2 regions of the Pseudoalteromonas sp. SA25 genome follow, and region 2 is predicted to be linked to the other one. Evidence: predicted binding sites of a transcription regulator. Region 2 holds the regulator's gene; the other holds the start of a gene.
The links. The regulator sigma-54, encoded in region 2, starts transcription at its own class of promoters, with help from an activator protein. The targets are predictions, from matches to a motif close to GTTGGCACGNNNNTNGNNT.
Positions count from the first base shown of each region.

Region 1 (4,161 bases), on a different contig from region 2:
TAGCGATAAAGCTCTACCCGAATGATTATAAAGAAGGTGCTAAAAACACCCCAATTACACTTAGCGAAAAGCAAGTAATCGGATTTATGTTAGCGTATTGCGATAACGATGGCAGTGACGTGCGCGAGCACTTTATGGGCTCACACGAAGTACAACCAGTAAATGGCGACAGAAATCGTGGTTTTATAGATGCAGACGTATTTGGCAAAATAACCCTACTCCCTAAAAAGTAAGTAACTACCAATAAAATAATTGAACACGTATGTTGGGTTGAGCGAAGCGAAACCCAGCGAAAAAAAGCCCACCAACAAACACTGATACTTTACATTATCGGCTGTTTCAGCTCTCTCATTCACTTCTCCTTGTGCAAAAAATCTTTAAATAAATTATTCACAAAGAGGTTAAGAGGCGCTGCGCTTTTAGAGGTAAATATATTATGGAAATTTCATCACAAAACAGTAGCTATATAATTTTGAGCTAAATACTGTCAGCTGACGACTTATAGCCTACAGCTCTTGTTTTCAAAAACAAAAAAGCCGCTGTATTTTTCAATACAGCGGCTTTTAAAATCATTATTCTAAATTAATAGATTATGACTTAGGTCCACGACCTGCACGTTTACGTTCGTTTTCTGTAAGGTAACGCTTACGAATACGAATGTTTAGTGGAGTTACTTCAACTAGCTCGTCATCATCGATGAACTCAAGCGCTTGCTCAAGTGAGTAGTTAAGGTGTGGAGAAAGCGTTTGCGCTTCATCAGTACCAGATGCACGTACGTTAGTTAACTGCTTGCCTTTAAGGGCGTTAACTGTAAGGTCGTTATCACGGTTATGAATACCGATAACCATACCTTCGTATACTTCAACACCGTGACCGATGAATAAACGGCCGCGTTCTTGTAAGTTGAATAATGCGTTAGTAAGTGCTTTACCAGTTGCGTTTGCAATCATTACGCCGTTCTTACGAACACCGATGTCGCCACCTTTGTGAGGACCGTAATGATCGAACGTATGGTACATAAGACCAGAACCCGAAGTAAGCGTCATGAAATCAGTTTGGAAACCAATTAAACCACGGCTAGGGATCATGAAATCTAAACGCATACGGCCTTTGCCATCTGGAGTCATGTTAGTAAGTTCACCTTTACGTAGGCCAACTTGTTCCATAACAGAACCCTGATGCTCGTCTTGACAGTCAATAGTAACTGTTTCAAACGGTTCTTCTAGAACGCCATCTACAGTACGTAAGATAACTTCTGGACGAGAAACTGAAAGCTCGTAACCTTCACGACGCATGTTCTCGATTAAGATACCTAGGTGTAATTCACCACGACCAGAAACACGGAAGCTATCTGGGCTACCAGTATCTTCAACGCGAAGTGCTACGTTGTGTACTAATTCTTTGTCTAAACGTTCACGGATATTACGTGACGTTACAAACTTACCTTCTTTACCACAGAAAGGTGAGTTATTTACAGAGAATGTCATTGTTACAGTTGGCTCATCAACACTTAGTGGTGGTAATGCTTCAACGTTTCCTGGGAAACAAACTGTATCAGAAATCTTAAGCTCACCAATACCTGTTACAGTTACGATGTTACCAGCGTAAGCTCTATCAGTTTCGATACGTTCAAGACCTAGGTAGCTTTGTACTGCGCCAATTTTACCATTACGTGTAGTGCCATCAGCACTGATAATAGTAACTTGTTGGTTAGGAGCAACAGAACCACGTTTAATACGACCAATACCAACTACACCAACATAAGAGTTGTAATCTAGTTGAGAAATTTGCATTTGGAAGTCACCTTCAGGATCTGCATCCGGTGGTGATACTTCGTCAACGATCATCTTGAACATAGGTTCCATGTTGTCTGATGGCTCGTCTAAATCTAGTGTTGCCCAGCCGTTGATAGCTGAAGCGTAGATTACTTTAAAATCTAACTGTTCGTCAGTTGCGCCAAGGTTGTCGAATAAATCAAAGATTTGATCCATAACCCAATCAGGACGTGAACCTGGCTTATCAATTTTATTGATAACTACGATTGGCTTTAAGCCTTGCGCGAATGCCTTTTGCGTAACGAAACGCGTTTGTGGCATTGGACCTTCTTGAGCATCAACAAGTAATAATACTGAGTCAGCCATCGAAAGTACGCGTTCAACTTCACCACCGAAATCGGCGTGTCCCGGAGTATCTACGATATTGATATGGTAGTCGTTCCAAGAGATGGCTGTGTTTTTAGCCAAAATGGTAATACCACGTTCTTTCTCAATGTCGTTTGAGTCCATCACGCGCTCTTCGTTACCGCCGCGTGTTTCTAATGTACCTGATTGCTCAAGTAGTTTGTCAACCAGAGTTGTTTTACCGTGGTCAACGTGCGCGATAATCGCTATATTTCTTAACTTTTCGATGCTCATATATTTACTCAGAGAAATTAAATTCTCAATGATCCTGCAAGATCTACGCACTCATCCACGCTTTCGCGAGATGTCCCAGCATAGGATTTAAAAGGGCGCATATTATCCCTCATTAATGACATGGATGAAAGTTTATCCAATACATATTTTAAAACTTTCTCAATACTTTTACTAAGTATCTGTTTTATATATGACAATTATATGAATTAAATTTCAATATTTTTTTGAAAAACAGTCTTTTTGGCTATTTTTCCGATCTTTTTGTTACTCTTTTACATTTAGGTTATGCTAATTTCAGCTGATTAAATTAACAACAAATTACGCTCTGTAAATTTTGCACTAAAATGGAATATTTACGCACCAATATGGTGCGTAAATATATTCCATTTTGATGCAATGATATTTTTTTAATTTATAAACAGCCAGTTACAATAATGGCACAAAATCAGCTTAGTAAATACCAAAGCAATTATGCAGCAATAACAAAACCCAATAGTTGGAGGACACATGTCACAATCGGTTTTAGATTTTATTAAAGAAAATGACGTCAAGTTCATTGATTTACGCTTTACTGACACTAAGGGTAAAGAGCAACATGTATCGATTCCTCATCACCAAGTTGATGAAGATTTTTTCGAAGACGGTAAAATGTTCGACGGTTCTTCAATTGCAGGCTGGAAAGGCATAAACGAATCAGACATGGTATTAATGCCAGTTCCTGAGTCAATCAAACTAGACCCTTTCACTGAAGAAGCGACATTAATTTTACGTTGTGACGTAGTAGAGCCTTCTACACTACAAGGCTATGAGCGCGACCCGCGTTCTGTTGCTAAGCGTGCTGAAGATTACATGCGTTCTACAGGCATTGCAGACACTGTTTTATTTGGCCCTGAGCCAGAATTTTTCGTATTTGACGATGTTAAATACAAATCAGATATGTCTGGTTCTATGTACAAAATTGATTCTAAGCAAGCTGCTTGGAACTCAGATAAAGAATATGCAGATGGCAACACTGGTCATCGTCCAGGTGTTAAAGGCGGTTACTTCCCAGTTGCTCCAGTTGATGACTTCCAAGATTGGCGTTCAGCTACGTGTCTAGTTCTAGAAGAAATGGGCCAAGTAGTAGAAGCACATCACCACGAAGTAGCAACAGCAGGTCAAAACGAAATCGCTACTCGCTTTAATACAATGGTATTAAAAGCGGATGAAATTCAAGAAATGAAATATGTTATCCATAACATGGCTCACTTATACGGTAAAACAGCAACGTTTATGCCTAAGCCAGTTGTTGGTGATAACGGTTCTGGTATGCATTGTCACCAGTCACTTGCTAAAGATGGTGTAAACCTTTTTGCTGGTGATAAGTACGGCGGTCTTTCTGAAGATGCACTTTACTACATTGGCGGCATCATCAAGCATGCTAAAGCAATTAACGCTTTCGCAAATGCGTCTACTAACTCGTACAAACGTTTAGTACCAGGTTTTGAAGCACCAGTTATGCTTGCATACTCTGCACGTAACCGTTCTGCATCAATCCGTATCCCAGTGGTTCCATCTGAAAAAGGTCGTCGTATTGAAGTACGCTTCCCGGATCCAACTGCTAACCCATACCTTGCTTTCTCAGCAATGCTTATGGCTGGCCTTGATGGTATCAAAAACAAGATCCATCCTGGCGATGCTATGGATAAAGATTTATACGACTTACCAGCTGAAGAAGCAGCAGAAATTCCAACTGTTGCAGCATCAC
Region 1 covers NZ_WTKV01000012.1:10,335-14,495, reverse strand. The annotation lists gene GQR45_RS11155 (CBM9 family sugar-binding protein) at 1-233, shown strand, start outside; gene typA (translational GTPase TypA) at 591-2,414, opposite strand; gene glnA (glutamate--ammonia ligase) at 2,922-4,161, shown strand, end outside.
Region 1: a site for sigma-54 is predicted at 2,848-2,866, ahead of glnA (glutamate--ammonia ligase). Genes of this name have one in related genera too.

Region 2 (4,161 bases):
AGGTGGCGAACGTCGTCGTGTTGAAATAGCACGTGCGCTGGCAGCAGATCCTAAATTTATATTACTGGATGAACCATTTGCAGGTGTTGACCCTATTTCGGTATTAGACATAAAGAAAATAATAGAACATCTTAAAAATCGTGGGATTGGTGTATTAATTACCGATCATAACGTAAGAGAAACCCTTGATGTTTGTGAAAAAGCCTACATTGTTTCTCATGGGGAGCTGATTGCATCAGGTACTCCAGAACACGTATTAAATGATAAAACAGTACGCGATGTTTACTTAGGCGAGCAATTTAGGCTGTAACATTTACGCCATGTCTTTAAGCATCTGCTAGTATTAATTATAACAACATAAAAGGATTGTTAGAGATACATGAGGCAATCACTACAGCTGCGCATGGGCCAGCAACTTACAATGACTCCACAGCTGCAACAAGCTATTCGTTTGTTGCAACTCAGTACATTGGATCTCCAGCAAGAAATACAAGAAGCTCTCGACAGCAACCCGCTATTAGAGGTTGAAGAAGCAGACTATTCAGAAGACGCTGCAGGTAAAAACGAGCAAAAAGCAGATACAGATGACATAACTGTTAGCGCATCTGCCGATGATGCTCCAAGCGAATACGAACAAGATAGTGGTGAAGCACTTGCAAAAGACACGCTAAGTGACGACATGGCTATGGATGTTAGTTGGGATGAGTACATGAGTGCCGCCCCAGCAGCATCATCGGGTCCGATGCCTGAAGACGAATCAATATACCAAGGTGCCTCTACTGAAACGCTCCATGAGTATTTAATGTGGCAGTTACAACTAACGCCATTTAGCCCTACAGACGAAGCTATTGCTATTGCTATTGTAGAAGCCGTCGATGATTCAGGTATTTTAACACTAAGCTGCGAAGAGATTTTAGAAAGCTTTAATCAAGAAAACGAAGATGATAACGAAGTCGAACTTGATGAAATTGAAGCTGTATTAAAACGCATCCAGCTGTTTGATCCTGTTGGTATTGCTGCACGTAGTTTACAAGAGTGTTTGTGTATTCAGCTTAACCAGTTTGATAAAGAAACACCTTACATTAATGAAACAAAAATGATTTTAACCGAGCATATTGATTTATTAGCTGCTCGTGACTATCGTACATTAATGAAGAAAACTAAGCTCAAAGAAGAAGAGCTTAAAGAAGTAATGACATTAATACATACTCTTAGCCCTAAACCTGCAGATACTATTGTAAGAGAAGAGTCTGAGTATGTTATTCCTGATGTGTCAGTTAAAAAAATTAAAGGCCGCTGGGTTGTTGAGTTAAACCCAGATAGCATGCCTAAAATTCGTGTTAATAGCCAATACGCGGCAATGTCTCGCACTGTAAAATCCAGTGGTGACAGCCAGTTTATTCGCTCGCATTTACAAGAAGCTAAATGGTTTATTAAAAGCTTAGAAAGTAGAAACGACACGCTATTAAAAGTAACAAATTGTATTGTTAAGCAACAACAAGGCTTTTTTGAACACGGTCCTGAAGCCATGAAACCAATGGTTTTAAATGATGTTGCTGAAATGGTAGAAATGCACGAATCAACAATTTCGCGCGTAACAACCCAAAAGTATATGCACACACCCCGTGGTATATTTGAGCTTAAATATTTTTTCTCAAGCCATGTAAGCACCGAAAACGGTGGTGAATGTTCATCTACAGCAATCCGTGCGCTTATCCGAAAATTAATCGCAGCAGAAAACTCAGCAAAACCATTGAGTGATAGCAAAATAGCGGATATATTGGCTGAGCAAGGAATTAAAGTAGCGAGACGTACAATCGCAAAATACCGCGAATCTCTGGCTATTCCACCGTCAAATCAACGTAAAAGTTTGATTTAAGACGCAAAAAAAGAGGGTAATGCTTATGCAACTAAACTTAACTGGTCGTCACGTAGAATTAACCGATTCACTAAGAGACTATATTAATACCAAATTTGCGAAGCTAGAAAGACACTCTGATCATATTAATAATGTTCATGTCATTCTCGATGTAGAAAAATTAAATCAAAAAGCAGAAGCCACCATACACGTAAGCGGTGCTGAGCTATTTGCCTCTACAGAACATCAAGATATGTATGCCGCCATTGACTCGTTGATCGACAAGCTCGATCGACAAGTAATTAAACACAAAGAGAAGCTTGCTCGACACTAATATGATGAAATTAAGCTCACTTATATGCCAGGACTGCAGCAAAGCTGCGGTCCTTTTTAATAGCAAAAAAAGAATTTTAGAGTTCATTAGCGAACTTGCTCACGACAAACTTCCGTATTTACCGCAACAAGATATTCTTAATGCTTTAATGAGCAGAGAGAAACTCGGTAGTACAGGTATAGGGCGTGGCATTGCCATTCCTCATGGAAGAATGAGCGGTGCAGAAGAGCCTTTGGCTTTAGTACTCGTTAGCGAAACTCCAATAAATTTTGATGCAATCGATAATCGCCCTGTTGATATTTTCGTCGCACTCATCGTACCAGATGGCGATAACCAGCAGCACTTAAAGACTCTAGCAACCATTGCTGATAAACTAAACAACAAAGATTTTTGTAAACAGTTACGCAGTGCAAAATCAGATACTGAGCTTTACCAAGTTATTGTCAATCAATCATAGTTTTATAAAGGGTGTTAAATGGAGTTAATTATCATAAGCGGTCGCTCTGGTTCTGGAAAGTCGGTTGCTTTACGCGTTGTAGAAGATTTAGGTTATTATTGCGTAGATAATATTCCAGTTAACTTGCTTCCTTCATTAGTTCGCAGTGTGTCTGATAGCTATGATAAAATTGCTGTTAGCATTGATGTGCGTAACATCCCTAAGCAACAAGATGAATTTAACGATATTCTTGAATACTTGCCTGGCTTTGCAAAACCTACTTTATTTTATTTAGATAGCGACGATCAAACATTGATCAAACGTTTTTCTGAAACTCGTAGATTACACCCACTATCAATTGACTCGTTGCCTCTTGATTTAGCCATCAAAAAAGAAAAAGAATTACTTGATGTATTAATCACCCGCGCCGACTTTATGATAGATACAACTGATTTGAGTGTTCATCAACTTGCTGAATCTATTCGTGAAAAGATTTTAGGTAAAAAAGATAAGCAACTGATTGTCACGTTTGAATCGTTTGGTTTTAAATACGGTATACCAAAAGAAGCAGATTACGTATTTGATGCACGCTTTTTACCCAATCCACATTGGGAACCTGAATTAAAACCTTTAAATGGGTTAGATCAACCTGTTAAAGATTATTTGGCCAATCACAGCATAGTGCAAAAATTCACATGGCAAATTCAAACATTTGTACAAACATGGTTACCGCACTTAGAGCGAAATAACCGCAGTTATTTAACCATTGCTATTGGGTGTACAGGCGGACAACATCGCTCTGTATATTTAGCGCAAACTATCGGTGAAAGTTTTGCAATGACACATCCCAATGTGAAAATTCGCCATCGCGAACAAGAAAAATAATATAGCTGAATAATCACCTGTTCAGCTTAGGTAGAGTAAGTTATGCATTGTGAAGACACTTTTTTAATAAAAAACAAATTAGGATTGCACGCCAGAGCAGCCACCGTGCTTGCCCAATTGGCAGTGCAGTTTGATGCGACAATTACATTATTTCAAGATGACAAAGAAGCTGCAGGCGATAGCGTACTTGCACTAATGTTACTTGAAAGTAGCCAAGGCAAAGAAGTAAAAGTTGTATGTAAAGGCCCCGATTCTGAGCAAGCTTTACATGCTGTTGGAGAATTAATAGCACAACGTTTTAATGAACAAGAATAAACAGTTATAAAAATAATGCTCGCATTACTAATGCCCCAACTAAAACAGATATATAAAATAAATACGGTTAGTGACGCCAGTTAACTCACCTCTCCCCATAAAGTAATATAAAAATTTATAAAGGACGCCAATGCCTGAAGCTTTTGAACAAGATTACCCACTACAGCAACTAAAACAGGTGACTAAGTCACTCAATAGTGGTCAATTTGTTCAAGTTAGGCGCATGCTCGCAAAAACAGCTCCTTGTGATACCGCATTATTATTAGAATCATCACCACATAAAATTCGCCGACTCCTTTGGCAGTTGGTTGATCCTGATGTGCAAGGTGATGT
Region 2 covers NZ_WTKV01000001.1:60,572-64,732, forward strand. The annotation lists gene lptB (LPS export ABC transporter ATP-binding protein) at 1-310, shown strand, start outside; gene GQR45_RS00330 (RNA polymerase factor sigma-54) at 380-1,879, shown strand; gene hpf (ribosome hibernation promoting factor) at 1,905-2,192, shown strand; gene ptsN (PTS IIA-like nitrogen regulatory protein PtsN) at 2,197-2,649, shown strand; gene rapZ (RNase adapter RapZ) at 2,668-3,513, shown strand; gene GQR45_RS00350 (HPr family phosphocarrier protein) at 3,556-3,828, shown strand; gene mgtE (magnesium transporter) at 3,959-4,161, shown strand, end outside.